Regions from separate parts of the Oerskovia enterophila genome, predicted to be linked through region 2. Evidence: riboswitches for the same ligand, from Rfam matches in the RefSeq annotation. Region 2 holds a riboswitch; each other region holds the start of a gene.
The links. A riboswitch is a leader RNA that binds a small molecule or an ion and turns the genes downstream of it on or off. The one in region 2 is predicted to bind S-adenosylmethionine.
Positions count from the first base shown of each region.

Region 1: another riboswitch for S-adenosylmethionine. It lies ahead of ACIPWA_RS11830 (LLM class flavin-dependent oxidoreductase); the one in region 2 lies ahead of ACIPWA_RS13690 (NADPH-dependent FMN reductase).
Region 3: another riboswitch for S-adenosylmethionine. It lies ahead of ACIPWA_RS15610 (hypothetical protein); the one in region 2 lies ahead of ACIPWA_RS13690 (NADPH-dependent FMN reductase).

Region 1 covers NZ_JBIVFZ010000003.1:556,526-562,617, forward strand. The annotation lists gene ACIPWA_RS11815 (dipeptide ABC transporter ATP-binding protein) at 1-460, opposite strand, end outside; gene ACIPWA_RS11820 (ABC transporter permease) at 457-1,416, opposite strand; gene ACIPWA_RS11825 (ABC transporter permease) at 1,413-2,465, opposite strand; gene ACIPWA_RS11830 (LLM class flavin-dependent oxidoreductase) at 2,484-3,590, opposite strand; SAM riboswitch class IV at 3,679-3,789, opposite strand; gene proB (glutamate 5-kinase) at 3,957-5,099, opposite strand; gene obgE (GTPase ObgE) at 5,454-6,092, opposite strand, start outside.
Region 2 covers NZ_JBIVFZ010000004.1:138,099-144,190, forward strand. The annotation lists gene ACIPWA_RS13680 (copper homeostasis protein CutC) at 197-952, opposite strand; gene gdhA (NADP-specific glutamate dehydrogenase) at 1,227-2,564, opposite strand; SAM riboswitch class IV at 2,892-3,003, shown strand; gene ACIPWA_RS13690 (NADPH-dependent FMN reductase) at 3,024-3,740, shown strand; gene ACIPWA_RS13695 (flavin reductase family protein) at 3,737-4,303, shown strand; gene ACIPWA_RS13700 (hypothetical protein) at 4,377-4,793, opposite strand; gene ACIPWA_RS13705 (LLM class flavin-dependent oxidoreductase) at 4,993-6,090, opposite strand.
Region 3 covers NZ_JBIVFZ010000004.1:616,105-622,196, forward strand. The annotation lists gene ACIPWA_RS15595 (aldo/keto reductase) at 370-1,221, opposite strand; gene ACIPWA_RS15600 (polysaccharide deacetylase family protein) at 1,455-2,990, shown strand; gene ACIPWA_RS15605 (cold-shock protein) at 3,173-3,376, shown strand; SAM riboswitch class IV at 3,508-3,619, shown strand; gene ACIPWA_RS15610 (hypothetical protein) at 3,726-4,094, shown strand; gene ACIPWA_RS15615 (hypothetical protein) at 4,227-4,928, shown strand; gene ACIPWA_RS15620 (TM0106 family RecB-like putative nuclease) at 5,016-6,092, opposite strand, start outside.

The DNA of each region.
Region 1 (6,092 bases), on a different contig from region 2:
GCGCGCGGACCTCGGGGTCCTCGAGGCCCGCGGCCCCGAGCGCCTCGACGGCCTGCGCCCTGGCAGACCTGCGGTCGGCCAGACCGTGGACGAGCAGCACCTCTGCCACCTGGTGGCCGATGCGCTTGACCGGGTCGAGCGAGACCGTGGGGTCCTGCGGGACGAGCCCGATCTGCCGGCCGCGGAACGATCTCAACGCCGCGGGCGAGGCGGTCGCCAGGTCGGTTCCCTGGAAGACGATGCGGCCGTGCGTGACCGCCGCGGACGACGCGAGGAGCTGGACGATCGCGTGCGCGGTCGTGGACTTCCCCGACCCGGACTCGCCGACGACCGCCACGGTCTCGCCGGGGAGCACGTCGAACGAGACGTCCTGGACGGCCGCGACCGTCCCGCGGCGCGTGCGGTACTCGACCGCCAGGCTGTCGATGCGCAGCAGCGGTGCGCTCCGGTCCGTGCTCATCGGTTCCGCCGTCCTTCGGTGTCGAGGGCTCGCGAGATGCGGTTGGCCGAGAGGACCGTCAGCACGATCGCGAGCCCGGGGAGGGTCGTGAGCCACCAGGCGTTGCGCAGGAAGTCACGTCCGGTCGAGACGAGCTGACCCCACTCGGGGGCAGGCGGCGGCGCCCCGTAGCCCAGGAAGCTGAGGGACGAGACCGCCAGGATCGCGGTGCCGAGCTCGAGGGTCGCGAGGACCACGACGGGCCCGGCCGAGTTCGGCAGGACGTGCCGCAGCAGCACGCGGTGCCAGCGGTTCCCCGACGCCTGCGCGGCCTCGACGAACACCGAGCTGCGGACGCGCACGACCTCGGACCGCATGATGCGGGCGACGCTCGCGACGCTCGCGAGCCCCACCGCGATCGCGACGTTCACGGTGCCGAACCCGAGGACCGTGACGAGCGCGAGCGAGAGCAGCAGGCTCGGGATCGCGAGCAGGACGTCGGCGACCCGCATGACGGCGTCGTCGACCCAGGAGCCGAAGAACCCCGCGAGCAGGCCCAGCGTCGAGCCGACGACGAGCCCGAGGCCGACCGCGATGAGCGAGGCCTGGAGCGTGAGCGCCGTGCCGTGGACCACCCGGGAGTAGAGGTCGCGGCCGAGCTGGTCGGTCCCGAACCAGTGCTCGGCCGACGGCGGCTGGAGCTTGTCGGCCGGCACCCCGGTCAGCGGGTCGGAGTGCGCGAGCAGCGTCGGGGCGAAGGCAGCCACCAGGACGACGACGATCCAGACCACGGCCGCGAGCAGCCCGGGCCGCCGGACCACGAAGCCCAGGCCCGCCACGAGGCTCGCGAGTCCACGGACGCGGCCGGGCGGCAGGTCCGCGGACGAGGGCCGCTGGAGGCCGGGCGTGGTGCCGTCGACGGCATCGGCCTCCGGCAGGACGCTCTGCTCGTGCGGGGCGAGGGCGGTGTCGGTCATGCTGCACCTCCGTGAAGGACGGCGACCTCGGGGGTCGACGATCTGGTGGGTACGGTCTGGTCCTCGGGGGTGGCGGCCCCTCCCCCGGGCGTCGCCCCAGGCGTGGTCGCGCCTCGGCGACGTCCCGTCACCACGCGGGGATCGAGCAACGGGTAGGCCAGGTCGACGAGCAGGTTGGACACGACGAACACGACGGCGGCGAAGATCACGATGCCCTGCACGACCGGGATGTCCTGGGTCTGCACCGCGGACGCGGTCACGCGGCCGAGTCCCGGTCGGGAGAACACCGTCTCGGTGACGACCGTGCCGGAGAGCAGCTGCCCGACGATCAGGCCGGTCATCGTCAGCGCGGGCAGCGCGGCGTTGCGCAGGGCGTGCGAGAAGAACACCCTCGGGCGCCCGGCTCCCTTGGCCCACACCGCGTCGATGTAGGGCTCGCGCAACGTGGTGGCCAGGCTCTTGGACAACAGCTGGGCGATCGTCGCCCCCGTGGGCACGGCGAGCGTGATCGCGGGCAGGACGATCGAGGCGAACCCCTTGTTCCCCATCGCGGGGAAGATCGGCAGCGTGAAGGAGAACCACTGGATGAGCAGGAGGCCGAACCAGAAGGCGGGGATCGCGACCCCGAGCGGCGGCAGCCCGAGGAGCAGCTGCCCGAGACCGCGGAACCGGGTGTAGGTGGCCGCGACGGCCAGCCCTCCGCCGAGCACCACCGCGAGCAGCAGACCGGCCGCGGCGATCTGCACGGTCGGTGGGATCGCCTCGACGATGAGGTCCGCGGCGGGGCGCCCCGTGCTGATCGACTGGCCGAGGTCGCCACGGAAGAGCCCAGCGAGCTGCGAGAAGTACTGGACCACGAGCGGGCGGTCGAGGCCGTGCTCTGCCCTGAGCGCATCGAGCTGCTCGGGGGTGATGTCGTTGGCGTCTGCCCCGGCCATGAGCTGGGCCGGGTCGCCAGGCAGGGCGTAGAGCACGATGAAGGACACCGTGTAGGCGGCCCAGAGCACGCCGACCGCCTGGGCCAGTCGCGTCGCGAGATAGCGTCCCATGGTGGTTCTCCTCCTCCGTCAGGCGCCGACGGCGACGGCGGCGGCGGTCCGCTCGACGAGCGGCGATCCCGGCACGGTCGAGCCGGCCGTTCCCGCACGGTCCGTGGCCGGCGCCCAGCCGAGGGCCGGGGCGACGAGCGTCGCGACGTCGTGCAGGATCTGCTCGTACTCCTCGTCGCTGAGCTCGTAGGGCAGCTCGAGGCGCAGCTCGCTGACCTCGCCCACGACGGCGTCCGCCACGAGCCGCTCGAGGATCTCCTCGCTGGGCCCCACGAGATCGGGCGCGAAGAGCGTCCGGCGCTCGCCCTGCGGGGCGAGGGTCCGGGCTCGGCGCGACTCCTCGAAGGCTCGGTAGCGTCGGCGCGACGAGGCGTCGGCGCTGTCGGTCGGCACGATGACCCGCCCGAGCGCGACCCGCGTGGGCCGCCCGTCGCCGCGCCCCGCGCGGTAGGCGGCGAGGTTCGCGAGCTGGGCGGTGACGAAGTCGTCCGACTCCTCGCCTGCCACGATGTTGCCGGTCAGGAGGTTGAGCCCGTTGCGCGCGGCCCACTCGGTCGACCGGCGCGAGCCGGCGCCGTACCAGAGGCGGTCGACGAGCCCCGGGCTGTGCGGCTGCAGCCGGGGCCGCTGGACGTTCCCGGGCGAGTGCACCACGGTGTCCTCGTCGCCGATGAAACCGCCCGACAGGTTGGCCGCGAGCCGCTCGATGCGTGCGTGCGAGAAGTCGTGGGACTCCCAGTCCCCGTCGAAGACCAGGTCACCGATCAGGTCGGCGTGCGGCGGACGGCCCGCGCTCAGGCCCACCTGGAGGCGCCCCTGCGCGAGGACGTCGGCGGTCGAGAGGTCCTCCCCGAGGCGGAACGGGCTCTCGTACCCGATCGGGATGACGCCGGTCCCCAGCTCGATCGTGCTCGTGCGCTGGGACGCCGCTGCGAGGAAGACGGTCGCCGACGAGATCCCGTGCTCGAGGTGCCGCTGGCGGACCCACGCTCCGTCGAACCCCCAGGCCTCGGCGCGCTCGAACAGCCGCAGCGTCGCCTCGAGACCGCTGGCGGGGTCGTCGTCCGGGAAGTTCCCGGGGGTGAGGAAGGCCAGCGAGGAGATCGCCGGGGTGCTCTGGCTCACGATGGTGCGTCCTTCGGTCGGACGACGTGCGGGTCCCGCCCGTCCCCGGGCACGCCACAGGAACCCGTGGACGGGGGTCGTTCGTCACGTCGTGTGCTTACCGCGACCTGTCGGCGCGGTCAGGTCCTGCCCGGAGCACCCCGTCACATCGAAGGGTTGCTGGCCAGCGAGCCGGGTCTTGGCGCTGGCGCTCTTCACCTGCCGCACAGGAAAGCCTCCCGGCGCCGTGCAGTCAAGGAGTGAGAGCGGCGTCCCACTCCATGAGACAACGCAAACGAGAGACGGGGCCCGGAGACCGTTCCAGGTCTCCGGGCCCCGTCGTGGGACCGAGCGCTGCGGCGCGCTGCAGTGCGCCGCGAGCCGCCCTCAGGACGCCTTGCGCCTGCGCCCCACGAGCACCAGGTCGTCGCGGTGCACGACCTCGCGGTCGTAGCCCTCGCCGAGCTTGTCGCGCAGCTCGTGCGTCGAGCGACCGAGGAGGTCGGGGATGTCGGTCGAGTCGAAGGCCACGAGGCCGCGCGCGATCACGCGCCCGTCGGGCGCGACGAGCTCGACGGGGTCGCCCGCGTCGAAGTCGCCCGTGACCCCGACCACGCCCGCGGGCAGCAGCGAGGCCCTCCCGCCCAGGACCGCGGTCACGGCCCCCTCGTCGAGCTCGAGGCGCCCCCGCGTGCGCGCGGCGTGCGCGAGCCACAGGCGTCGGCGCGTGGTGCGCTTGCCCGTCACGGCGAACCAGGTCCCGACCTCGCGCCCGGCGAGCGCGCCCTCGGCGTTCGCGGCCTTGGTCAGCACGACCGGGATGCCCGAGCCGGTCGCGATGCGCACGGATTCGAGCTTGGTGAGCATGCCGCCCGTCCCGACCGAGCTGCCGCGCCCCGTGACCTCGATGCCCTCGAGGTCGAGCGGCGAGCGGACCTCGCGGATGCGCTGGGTGCCGGGGCGCGAGGGCGGGCCGTCGTAGAGCCCGTCGACGTCGGTCAGCAGCACCATGACGTCGGCGCGGACCAGGTGCGAGACGAGCGCCGCGAGGCGGTCGTTGTCGCCGAAGCGGATCTCGTCGGTCGCGACCGCGTCGTTCTCGTTGACGACGGGCACGACGCCCAGGTCGAGGAGCCGCTCGAGCGAGCGCTGCGCGTTGCGGTAGTGCCCGCGGCGGATGGTGTCCTCGGCCGTGAGGAGGACCTGCCCCACGCGGATGCCGTACTCGGCGAACGCCTGGGCGTACCGGGCGACCAGGAGGCCCTGGCCCACCGAGGCCGCGGCCTGGGCCGTGGCGAGGTCGCGTGGTCGGGCGCTGAGGCCGAGCGGACCGATCCCCGCCGCGATCGCCCCGGACGTCACGAGCACGACCTGCCCGCCCGCGGCGTGCCGCGCGGCGATGACGTCGACGAGCGCGTGCAGGGCCGGGACGCTGAGGTGCCCGTCCGGTCCGGTGAGCGAGGAGGAGCCGATCTTGACGACGACCCGGTGGGCCGTGGCGACCTGGGAGCGTGCGGAGAGCGCATTCACCGGGACATCATCGCGCGCCGGGCGCCCGGGCGCGGAGTCATGTCACCGTGTGACACCCCGGGGTGAGACGGCATGGACCCCGCCGCGCCGTGGTGTCAGAACTGCACCGGCGCATGGCCCGGTGCACTTCTGACAGCTTCTCCAGCGTGAGCCCGCCCGACGACGTCGCCCACCTCCCGCTCCCGTCCCACCCGGGCGGTGGTCGTCGCTCGACCGGTACGCCACAGGGCGGGCACGACCCGAGGGGCCGTACCCGCCCTGCGGGCGGACGTCGTGGGCGACAGCACCGGCGCGGGAGTCGGAGGTCGGGGCACCCGACCGCTCGGCCCGTCGCTGCGGCACCGTGTCCGGAGGTCAGTCCTTCTCGGGGTCCGTCCAGTGACCGGACTCGCGCTCGGTCCAGAGCTCTGCGCGGGCCTCGGCCTTGGCGTCCATGCGCTCGTTGTACTCGCGACGCTTGTCGTTGCGCGTGGGGCGCGAGTGGTCGTCGAAGCGCAGGTCGGTGCCGCGGGGTCCGCCGAGGTGCTCGGAGCCGGTGATGAGCGTGGGCTCCCAGTCGAAGACCACGGCGTTCTTCTCGGACCCGATCCGCACCTCGTCGCCGGCGACCGCCCCGGCCTTGAAGAGCTTCTCCTCGACGCCCAGGCGGGCGAGACGGTCCGCGAGGTAGCCGACGGCCTCCTCGTTCGCGAAGTCGGTCTGACGGACCCAGCGCTCGGGCTTGGCACCGCGGACCTCGAAGTAGAACGTGCCGTCGCCCGCGTTCTTGTGGGTGACCGTGAACCCGGCGTCGTCGACGGCCTTGGGGCGCAGGATCGTGCGCACCGGAGCGGGCGCGGGGGTCTCGCGGCGCGCCGTGTCGACGAGCCCGGCGAGCGCGTAGGTCAGCTGGCGCAGGCCCTCGTGGCTCGCTGCCGAGATCTCGAAGACCTGCAGGCCGCGGGCCTCGAGGTCGGGGCGGACCAGGTCGGCGAGCTCGCGCGCCTCGGGCAC
Region 2 (6,092 bases):
CCGACCGCGCTCGGTGGGCCGGGGGACGCAACCAGGACCCCGGAGGCGCCCGCCGCGACGGTCAAGAGCCTCCCATCGAGGGTGACGGACGCCCTGCCCGGCACGCACCACGGGCCGCTCTGCCCCTCACCCGACCGGTCGGTCAGGTACGAGGCAGCGCGGATCTCAGGGCGTCAGGATCCGACGCGCCCCCTGCTCAGGAGCCCAGCGCCACGTCGAGCGCAGCGCGGGCCTCACGTGCCGCTCCCAGGTCCGTGACCTCGTAGCCGGACCCGCCCCCGCCGCCGGGGCCGCCGTCGTCGGGCCGGATGCCCTTGGCCGAGAGGTGGACCGCGTCCACGCCCGCCGCCACGAGGTCCCCCATGTCCTGGGCTCGCACTCCCCCACCCGCCTGGATCTGCACGCGCCCTGCGGAGTGCCGAGCCATGGCACCCAGCCGGTCGACCCCGTCGATGCTGCGAGCCGCACCACCCGACGTGAGCACGCGCGTGACCCCCAGTCCCGCGAGGAGGTCGAGGGCCGCGGTGACGTCCTCGACGACGTCGATCGCCCGGTGGAAGGTCACCTCGCGCCCGTCTGCGGCCGCGACCAGGGCGCGGACCGCGGCCTCGTCGACGAGACCGTCGGACGTGAGCGCCCCGATCACGACGCCGGCGGCGCCTGCTGCGACGGCCGCGCGGACGTCGCGCACCTGCACGTCGAGCTCGGCCGTGCTGAAGACGAACCCTCCCGGGCGCGGCCGGACCAGCGGGTGGACCTCGACCGGCACTCCCCCGCCCGCGGCCTCTGCGGCCACCGCGACGGCCGCCTCGAGCAGCCCGACGCTCGGCGTCAGCCCACCCGTCGCCCCCAGCGCCGAGCACAGCTCGACCCGGCTGGCGCCGACCTCGGTGGCGATCCGTACGCCGTCGGTGTCCTGGACGGCGATCTCGAGCGCGACCTCGCGTGCCATGTGCTGGTGCTCCTTGCCTCGGGGGCCGGCGCGCGACGGCGCACCGGCGGGTCAGCGGCCAGCGTAGACCCGCGCAGGACCGCGGCCCGACGGCGTCCCGTACGTGACGTCGTCGGGTCGCCCGCCCGCGAGCGCGGCCCGCGAGCCCACCTCACGCCCCGCCGGGGACGACGAGAGCGGCGCGCCCCGCGCGTGCTCGAGGCACACGGGGACGCACCGCTCCTGGTCGTGCGGGCAGTGCCCGGGCCGGCTCAGCGGCCCGTCAGGACGACCGTCAGATGACGCCCTGGGCGATCATCGCGTCGGCCACCTTGGTGAAGCCTGCGATGTTCGCACCGAGCACGTAGTTGCCCGGCTCGCCGTACTCGTCGGCCGTCTCCTCGCAGCGCGAGTGGATGCCCTCCATGATGTGCGCGAGGCGCTCCTCGGTGTACTCGAACGTCCACGCGTCGCGCGAAGCGTTCTGCTGCATCTCGAGGGCCGAGGTCGCGACGCCGCCTGCGTTCGCGGCCTTGCCGGGCGCGAAGAGCACCCCGGCCTCCTGGAGCAGGGCCACGGCCCCCGGCGTGGTGGGCATGTTGGCGCCCTCCGCGACCGCGAGGACACCGTTGGCGACGAGCTGCTTGGCGTCCTGCTCGGTCAGCTCGTTCTGCGTGGCGCAGGGCAGGGCGACGGTCGCGGGGACGTCCCAGATGCTGCCGCCCGTGACGAGGCGCGCACCGGGGCGACGCTCGACGTAGTCGGCCACGCGTCCGCGCTCGACCTCCTTGATCTGGCGGAGGAGCTCGACGTCCACGCCTGCCTCGTCGACCACGTAACCCGACGAGTCGGAGAACGACACGACGTTCGCGCCGAGCTGCTGGGCCTTCTGGATCGCGTAGGTCGCGACGTTCCCGGAGCCCGAGACGACGACGCGCTGGCCGTCGAAGCTCTGACCCTTGGTGCGCAGCATGTGGTCGGCGAAGAAGACCGTGCCGTAGCCCGTGGCCTCGGTCCGCACGAGCGACCCGCCCCAGCTGATGCCCTTGCCCGTGAGGACGCCGGACTCGTAGCGGTTCGTGATGCGCTTGTACTGGCCGAACAGGTAGCCGATCTCGCGGCCACCCACGCCGATGTCGCCGGCCGGGACGTCGGTGTACTCACCGATGTGGCGGTAGAGCTCGGTCATGAACGACTGGCAGAAGCGCATGACCTCGCCGTCGGACCTGCCGCGCGGGTCGAAGTCCGACCCGCCCTTGCCGCCGCCGATGGGCATGCCGGTGAGCGAGTTCTTGAAGATCTGCTCGAACCCGAGGAACTTGACGATGCCCAGGTAGACCGACGGGTGGAACCGCAGACCACCCTTGTACGGGCCGAGAGCCGAGTTGAACTCGACGCGGAACCCGCGGTTGATCTGCACGCGGTTCTTGTCGTCGACCCACGGCACGCGGAAGATGATCTGGCGCTCGGGCTCGCAGATGCGCTCGAGCACGGCGGCGTCGACGTACTGGGGGTTCTTCTGGAGCACCGGGCCGAGCGAGTCGAAGACCTCGCGCACCGCCTGGTGGAACTCGGCCTCACCAGGGTTTCGGGCGAGGACCTCGTCGTAGACGGAGTGCAGACGACTATCCATGAAGTGCTCCTCGGCAGGGCTGGCTCTTAACTGCACCAGGTTACGTACGTGTAAACACGGCCGTACTCCTGTCCCACTCTGAAAGACGGCAGGCTCACGACCTGGGACATCGCCGTTGCCCGGGGCCACTTCCCGTGGCGCGCCCCGGACCCGGCTAGCGCGGGCGGCGGCCGGGCCGCGTCCCGGCCAGCACCCCGCGGGACGGCACCCGCCAGAGCCCCGACCGCGCCCCACCCTGGCCCCGCCACGAAACAACCGTCCACGCCGTGAGAAATCTCGACCGGATCGGTACAGATTCGCGCCGACCGGGCTATACCCCTACCCAACGGTCACGAGCACCAGCGCCAAGCCCCGGCTCGCTGGTCAGCAACCCCTCCCACGACGGGGTGCTCCGGGAGATGACCTGGTCGCGCCGGCACCGGCGCGGCAAGCGTGCAGCACGACGACAGCGAGGACACCATGACGCAGCACCAGGCACCGCCCACCGACCCAGCCGACAGCGCCCTCGGCTCCCGACCCGGCCCTGCCGACGGCTCGCCCCTTCCGCCCCGGCCCGCCGTGGTCACCCTGGTCGGCAACCCGCGCCCGGGGTCACGGACCCTGGGCGCGGCACAGGCCGTCGCGGCCCGGGTCGCCGACCACCTGGGCCTCGCGGCCGGGCCGGCAGAGGCGGGTTCGACAGACCCCGCGAGCTCCCCGGGCAACCCGACCACCGCGACCATCGACCTCGCCGAGATCGCGGCCGAGATCCTGACCCCCGTGCACCCGCGTGCGGACGCCGCGCGCGAGATCGTCGCGGGCGCGACCGTGCTGATCGTCGCGACGCCCGTCTACAAGGGCTCGTACACCGGGCTGCTCAAGGCGTTCCTCGACCTCTACGGTCCGGACGGCCTGGCCGGGGTCGTCGCGGTGCCGGTCGTGGTGTCGGGCAACCCGGCGCACGCCCTGGCCGGCGAGGTGCACCTGCGCCCGCTCCTCGTCGAGCTCGGCGCGACGGTCCCCGCGCGCACGCTCGCCCTGCTGGACTCCCAGCTGAGCGAGGCCGAGCTCGCGAGCACCGTCGACGCCTGGCTCGACCGTGCGGGAGGCCCGTTGCTCCGGGCGGCGAGCGCCGCCGTCGGGCAGGACGTCCCCACCCACCAGACCGCCCCCGAGCTCGCCGAGGTGACCCGATGACCGCCGACCCCACCACCCGCTCCGACGTCGCGGGCCTCGCCGGGCTCGAGGCCCTGCTCCACGAGCAGGACGAGCCCCAGCTCAGCCCCGACGCCTACAAGGCCGTGTTCCGGCAGCACCCCGCGGGCGTCGCGGTCGTCGCGCTGCACCACGAGGGGCGGCCCGTGGGCTTCACCGCGACGTCGGTCATCTCGGTCTCGGCCGCGCCGCCGCTGCTCGCGTTCTCGCTCGCGTCGACGTCGTCGTCGTGGCCCGCGATCTCCGCGGCCCGCACGGTCACGGTCAACTTCCTCAGCGCCGACCAGGACGACGTGTCGGCGCGCTTCGCGACGAGCGGGATCGACCGCTTCGCAGCCGGCGGATGGTCACCGCTCGACTCCGGGGAGCCCGTGATCGACGGCGCGCTGTCCTGGGTGCGCGGGCGCATCATCCAGCGCACGCCCGTGGGCGACAGCTACCTGGTCTCGTTGCGCGCGCTCGCGTCGGGGACGCGCAGCGACGCGACGCCGCTGGTCTACCACGACCGGTCCTACCACCGGATCGGGGACCACTCGGCCCTCTGAGGCCACGGCAAGGGCGAGGGGCCCGACGGCGGTGCGCACCGCCGTCGGGCCCCTCGTCCTTGTCGTGGGTCGGCTACCAGGTCCAGCCGCGCGCGCTGAGCTCGAGCTCCTCGCGCAGCCGCTCGTCCTCGTCGCTGCGCAGGCCCGCGGCGAGCGGGTCCGCGTCGACCTCGAGACCGCTGAGCCGGCACGCCTCGCGCAGCAGGGCGTCGTACGCGCCCTGCGCGGCGAGGTAGTGGTGCGCCCGGGCGTAGACGCCCGGGTCGTCCTGGACGTCGCGCAGCTCGTGCGCGAGCTGGCCCAGGCGGATCTGGAGGCCCAGCGCCACGAGGGGGTCGGGTGCCCGACGGCGCCGGTCGCGCCAGGTGGTCCGGTGCGGCCGGAGGGGAGGGAGGACGTCCACGGGGGGTCGGTCGTGGCGCACCGTGAGCCACGCGATGACGGCGACTGTCGCCGCGCCCACCACGCCGGAGATCACGAGAAGCCACATCGTCGGAGCCTTCTTCCGCGCCCCTGCGCGCCGCGCACGTGCCCGCAGGACACTTCCAGCCTAGGACGTGTGGGAGCGCTCCGCCAGGGTCGGGGACGGCCACGTGGCCCTGCGCGGGAGACGGGAGGCGCCCGCCGGGACCGGGGTCCGGGCGGGCGCCTCTCGCGTCTCGTAGGGCATCGCCTGGCGACGCCCCGTGCTAGCCCGCCGTGAACCCCTTGGCCCGGCGGGCGTCGGCCGGGCCCCACAGGTCGGTCTTGACCTCGGCCCTGACGAGCGGCACGACCTCCTCCGCGAACCGGCGCAGCACGTCGTCCTGCCGCGCCGGCTCCAGGAGGTGGTTGATCGAGACCGACTGCAGGTCGTGCCCGTAGCTCTGGTGGTAGTCGAGGATCTTCTCGGCGACGCGCTCGGGCGAGCCCACGAGGGCCGGGCCGCGCTCGACGGCCTCCTCGATGGTCCGGAAGCTCGTGACCTTGCCGACCGCGGCCGGGTCGTGCTTGCGCAGGTCTGCGCGCGCGACGGCTCCCTCGTAGATGGGGCGGAACTCCTCGATCGCCTGCTCGGTCGTGTCCGCGAGGAACAGCCCGCCCGAGCCGGACCCGACGAACCCGTACGCCGGGTCGTGGCCCGCGGCCGCGTACTGCTCGCGGTAGTGGTCGATCAGCACCTGGTAGTTCTCGCGGGGCTGGAACGCGTTGGCGCTCACGATCGGGTCGCCCCACCTCGCGGCGAGCTCGACCGCGAAGCGCGAGGTCGCGGACCCGTGCCAGATCCGGAACGCGCCGTCGTACGGGCGGGGCAGGGTCGTGGCGCCCTGCAGGTCGGGGCGGTGGCGGCCCTCCCAGTCGACCTCCTCACCGCTCAGGAGCAGGCGGAGCAGCTCGTAGTTCTCCTCGAGGTACTCGTACTGCCGGTCGATGTCGAGGCCCAGCAGCGGGTACTGGAGCGCCTCGTTGCCCTTGCCGATGACCATCTCGAACCGGCCCCGGCTGAGCTGGTCGATCGTCGCGTAGTCCTCCGCGACGCGGATGGGGTCCAGCAGGGACAGCACCGTCACGCCCGTGCTCAGCAGGATGCGCGACGTGCGCGCGGCGATCGCCCCGAGGATCACGGTGGGCGACGACGACAGCACGTCCCCCGCGTGCCGCTCGCCGACCGCGAACGCGTCGAGGCCGAGCTCCTCCGCCAGGACCGCGGTCTCGACGACGCGTTCGAGTCGGTCGGCCGCGGGCACGGCCTCGCCCGTGACGGGGTGGGGCGGGTTGAAGACGATGTCGAGGACCTGGAAACGCACGG
Region 3 (6,092 bases), 480 kb from region 2:
AGCCAGCGCGAGTGCCAGCCCACCCGTCGTTCGACGTGCTGTGCGTTGCATTCCGAACCTCCGTGCGCCAGATCGCACCCGGGTGCTCAGATTCCTCGCACCCGCGGTGGATCACCTGAATATTCAGCACTGAATATCGTGCTGACGATGGCACAGGTCGGACGCGCGCGAAACCCCAGATGCACAATTGCAACCAGAGAGTCACACACGGCGAACCGGACAACGTGCCCGACGTTCCGGGCTCGGGTCCTGACGACCTGAGTGCCTGGAACGTATGCGGGCACCGTTACGCGAGACTCCGTCCCGCGTTACGGCGCCGTCACGGGGACGTCTCGATTCGGCAGAGGTGCAGGTGGGGGGCGTCCGAGGTCAGGACGGATACTGCGAGAACGCGGCCGTCGCGGGGTCGGAGCCCAGGCGTGCGTCCGAGTCGAGCCCGTCGATCGCGGCGACCTCGTCGGACGAGAGCTCGAACCCGAACACGTCGATGTTCGCGGCGAGACGCTCGAGGTTCACCGACTTGGGGATGACGACCCGTCCGCCCTGGACGTGCCAGCGCAGGATCGCCTGGGCCGGGGTGACGTCGTGGGCCGCGGCGACCTTCGCCACGACGGGGTGGTCGAGGTCGGCCCCCCGCCCGAGCGGCGAGTACGCCTCGACCGCGATGCCCGCGGCGAGCGTCGCGGCCTGCGTGGCGCGCTGCTGGTACGTCGGGTGGACCTCGATCTGGTTGACGGCGGGCACCACGTCGGTCTCGGCGAGGAGCCGCGCGAGGTGGTCGGGCAGGAAGTTGGACACGCCGATCGCGCGCGCCGCGCCGTCGGCGTAGAGCTTCTCGAACGCCCGCCAGGTCTCGACGTAGAGGTCCTTGCTGGGGACCGGCCAGTGGATCAGGTACAGGTCGACGACCTCGAGGTCGAGGGCCTCGCGCGAGTCCTCGAAGGCCTGGAGGGCGGACTCGAACCCCTGGTCGCCGTTGCGCAGCTTCGTCGTCACGAAGACCTCGTCACGGTGCAGCCCGCTCGCGCGCAGAGCCGCGCCGACCCCGGCCTCGTTGTAGTAGCCGGCCGCGGTGTCGATGTGCCGGTAGCCCGCCTCGAGCGCCTCCTCGACGTTCTGCTGGGTCGCGTCGTCGGGCACCTTGAAGACGCCGAGGCCGACCTGCGGGACGGTGACGCCGTTGTTCAGCACGACGCCGGGGACCTGGGAGGGAGAGACCATCACTCAGTTCTACCCCGCGCGCGGCGGTGGGCACCACCCGCCACGTGGCGGGTGGTGCCGCCTCGCACGCCTCGAGGGGCGACTGCGGCCGGGTACGTGACGCGTGCGCGGCGCGTGAAGGTCGTGGAGCCCCTGGGGCGGCCGTGCGAGGGATCGAGGCGGACGCTGTGGCGCTCGCCTCATCGGCCCGTCCGGGCGCGACGCGCACCGTCCCTGCGTGGCACGGTGGCCTGATGTCCCCGCACGCCTCCCCGTCCCGCGGTCTGCCGCCGGGCGGTTCCTCCCCTGCGCGCCCGCAGAACCGGGTCGTCCGGGTCGTCGCCGTCCTCGTCGCCCTGCTGGTCGTCGCCGCGGGCGTCACGTTCTTCCTGACGCGCGCGTCCGCACAGCCGTCGGCACAGCCCTCGCCCACCCCGTCACCGACCGCGACCCCGGTCCCCGCCGAGCGGGTGGACCCGCCTGCGGTGCTCGACCCGACGTTGGTCGAGAACCTCGAGATCCACCAGGAGTCGACCGCGGACACGGGCGACGCCCGCTCGATCTCGACCGTCGCGATCCCTGGCGAGCGCTCGCTCGCGCGGGCGTTCGGTCGCTTCGTCGACGCGACGACGCAGGCCTACGAGGCCGCGGTCGACCCCGCCGCGACGGGCAACGAGCTCAACGTCGGCTGGGACCTGGTGCTCGCGCAGGGCGACGTGCTGGGCGTGCACGCCTCGACCTACGCCTTCACGGGCGGGGCGAACGGGGAGGTCGGCAGCCAGACGTTCTACACCGACCTCCCGCGCGCGACCACGACGTGGTCGGCCGACCTGCTCACCGCGGACGGCCGCAAGCAGGCCGCGGAGTGGGTAGGAGCGGCGCTCACGGCCGCGGGGCTGGGGTTCGGCGAGCCTGTGCCGTCGTCGGAGGACACGTTCCGGGACGTCCGTCTCGGGCCCGACGGCGCAGCGACCCTGGTCTTCTCGCCCGGCCTGGTCTCGGCACGGGCCGACGGGGAGCTCGCCGTGCGGCTCGAGCCGGACGCGACCCGGTCCGTCCTGTCGGCCGTCGGCAAGCAGCTTGCCGAGGTCGCGGCGAGCGGTGCGCCGTTCGTGGGGATCGCCCCGCCCCCTGTCGAGGAGCCGCCCGTGGCCGCACCGCCCCCCGCCTCGCCCGACGCGCCGGACTGCTCGGTGCTCAAGTGCATCGCCCTGACCTTCGACGATGGCCCCGGCAGGTACACGTCCCAGCTCCTCGACACCCTGGCCGAGAAGCAGGCCAGGGCCACGTTCTTCCTCGTCGGGCGGTCGGTCCAGGCGAACCCCGACCTGGTGCGCCGCGAGGTCGCGGAGGGGCACGCCGTCGGGAACCACACGTGGTCCCACCCCGACCTGTCGAAGCTCGGCACCGACCAGATCTCGCAGGAGCTGCAGTCGACCGCGGACGCGGTCGAGGCCGCGTCGGGCGTCCGACCCACGCTCGTACGGCCCCCGTACGGCGCGACGAGCGATACTGTGACGAGTGTCCTCTCCCAGCGCAACGAGCCGGCGATCCTGTGGAACGTCGACACCGAGGACTGGAAGAACAAGGACTCGGCCATGACCTCGGAGCGGGCCCTCGCAGGTGCCCGACCTGGGGCGATCCTGCTGATGCACGACATCCACGCCTCGACCGTGTCGGCCGTGCCCGGCATCGTGGACAGCCTGCGGGCTGCTGGTTACACGCTCGTGACCGTGCCCGATTTGCTCGGTCATGACCTGGTTGGGGGACACAAGTACTTCAATCGTTAGCAACAGGGGTAGCACAGTCGGAGTAACCCCTGTACCGTTACCGGTGAGATTGCAGTGCCTCGCTTGTCCTTGCGCAACGGCCCCATGCCACCGCGAACCTTGTTACCCAAGAGTTGACGACGAACACCGTGATGTTCGGCTCCAGATCATGGAGCTGTTTGAAACTCTAGAAGGAGATCCCCATGGCATTGGGAACCGTGAAGTGGTTCAACGGCGAGAAGGGCTACGGCTTCATCGCACCTGAGGACGGCAGCGCCGACGTGTTCGCGCACTACTCCGCCATCCAGACGCAGGGCTTCCGCTCGCTCGAGGAGAACCAGCGCGTCGAGTTCGACGTGACGCAGGGCCCCAAGGGCCCGCAGGCGGAGAACATCCGCCCGCTCTGATCTCACTCGCCTCCGGGCGTAGCTGATCATTGAACGAGTGCCCCCGACCGGTTCGCCGGTCGGGGGCACTCGTGCGTCCAGGACCAGGTACCCCTGTGCCTGGTCCTGGACGCCGTGGTAGAACTGAGAACGGTCCAGAGGACCAGCGAACCGCCCTCCGGCGTGCTGGTCCGGCAACCGCGCGACGCGCACGGTGCTCCCGGAGGAAGACCCGCCCCCACGCCCGTGGGGGAAGAGCGAGCAGCCCCACGCCGCAGCGCTCGTCCTCGTGCCCCTCGCCCTGGGCTTCGCCCGGGTGGGTGCCCGCACGCGGGTGAGCTCCGCCGTCGGGCCGGAGAGAAGGAGCACCATGGCCCAGCACGTCATGGAACGCCGGGCGAGCACCGCCCCCTGTCCCGTACCGACCGTGTGCGACCGGTACGACACCGGGCACCTCCTGCACCCCGTCCACGCACGCATGCTGGGCAACCGGCCCTGGGGCTGGCGTGACGGCACGGTCCGCGCGGTGCGACCGGTCGACGGAGGCGTCGAGGTCGTCGTCGAGTACACGACGGGTGAGGGGGCGTGCCGCGTGTGGCACCACACGGGGCTCGACCTGGCCGACGGGCTGACCGTGCGCGTGCACGAGCAGTACCACGCGCTCGAGCTCGCGGGACAGCCGCTCAACGTCCGGCTCCTGGGTGGGGTGGGCTGCGTGCCGGAGCCCGCTCCCCGCTGAGTGCATGGTTCGGCAGCGGCTCGCCGGGCGTGTCGCTGCCGAACCACGCACTCGACGGAACGGAGGGGCGGCGAACCGCGTTGAACCGGTGAGGGCACCCGCCCTCGACGGTTCGACCAGAAGGACACGCTCATGGGATTCCTCGACCGCCTCCTCGGCCGCACCCCGCAGGACGAGGGGATGCCGCGCCGCCACGCGACCTACGACGGCCACGAGTCCCCCGTGTACGGCACCCCGCCCCCCGCTCCGACGGGTCCGGGGCGCAGCGAGGACGACGTCGCGATCGACCGCTACCGCTACCTGCTGCGCACGGCTCCCCCCGAGGCCGTCGAGCAGGCGCACACCGAGGCGTTCGAGCGGCTCACGCCCGAGCAGCGGCGCCGTGTGCTCACCGACCTCGGCGAGAACCTGCCGCCCGCCGAGCGTGCGACCTCCGACGACCCGCAGTCGCTCGCCCGCATGGCGACCCGCGCCGAGATGCGCAATCCCGGCACGCTCGAGCGGTCGTTCGGCGGCCGGCAAGGGGTCGGCGGCCCGGGCGGGCCCGGCATGGGCTCGATGATCGGCTCGAGCATGCTCGGCACCATCGCGGGCGTCGTGATCGGCTCCGCGGTCGCCAACATGATGTTCGGCCCGATGTTCGGCGACCCGACCGCGAACCTCGCGAGCGACGGCGGGGCGGGCGGCGAGGGGGATCCCGGGGCGACCGAGGCCGACCCTGGAGCGGGCGACACGGGCGGAGAGGTCACCGAGGCCGGAGGGGACCTCGGCGGTGACTTCGGTGGGTTCGGCGACTTCGGTGGTGGGGACTTCGGAGGGTTCGGGGACTTCTGAGCCCTGACCCGCCGTCGAGTGCGTGATGCGGCAGCGACTCGCCCGGCGTGTCGCTGCCGCATCACGCACTCAGCGGAAGCTCGGCCGCTACCGAGCGGCCCCCGACTGGCACAGCCCGATGAACGCGCCCAGCTCGGCGAGCTCCTCGGGGTGCTGCGGCAGGTAGTCGGTGAGCCGGTGCGAGCGGACCACGACGGCGCACCACTGGCCCCGCGAGACCGCGACGTTCACGCGGTTGCGCGACAGCAGGAACTCCATGCCGCGCGGCACGTCCTCACGCGCCGAGGCCGTCATCGAGACGATCGCGACGGGCGCCTCCTTGCCCTGGAACTTGTCGACCGTGCCCACGCGCACGTCCCCCAGCCCTGCGGCCTGGAGCGCGTGCCGCACGGTCCAGACCTGCGCGTTGTAGGGGGCCACGACCACGAAGTCGTGCTGGTCGAGCGGGCGCGAGCCGGTGGGGGCCCCAGCGTGGGAACCTGCGGCACCCCCACCCCGCCCGCCCGGGTACCAGGTGGTCCCGAGCAGCGCCTGGACCTGGCGCACGATCTCCTGGGCCTCCTCGACCGAGGAGACCGCGTTCCCGGCGTGCTCGACCTCGACCACGTGCACGCCGGGCTCGACCCCCACGAGCAAGCGTTCGCCCGCGGCCGCCTCGGCGTGCAGCAGGCCCTCGTACGCGAGCTCGGACACCGCGTCGCACAGCGCCGGGTGCATGCGCCAGGACCGCGCGAGGAAGTAGCCGTACTCCGGTGGCAGCACGTCGTGCCCTCCGCCGGCACGGGTCAGCCAGCCGAGGGCCGACTGGTCGACCGGCTCGGGGTGCTGCCCCTGCGAGACCTGCGGGAGCTGCTGCGGGTCGCCCAGGAGCAGGAGCCGCTGCGCGGCCCGCGAGACCGCGACGGTGTTCGCGAGCGAGAACTGCCCGGCCTCGTCGATCACGAGCAGGTCGAGCTCGCCGTCGCCGAACCGCTCGACGTGCGCGAAGTCCCAGGCCGTCCCGCCGATCACACCGGGACCTTCCGCGACGAAGGCCGAGGTCTGCGCGGAGTCCACGAGCCGCCAGGGGACGAGCCGCGAGCCCTCGGGCAGGTCCGCCGCGGCGACGTCGTCGGCCAGGCCGGAGCCCACGTCGCGCCCGACCCTCGACACGTCGCGCCCCTT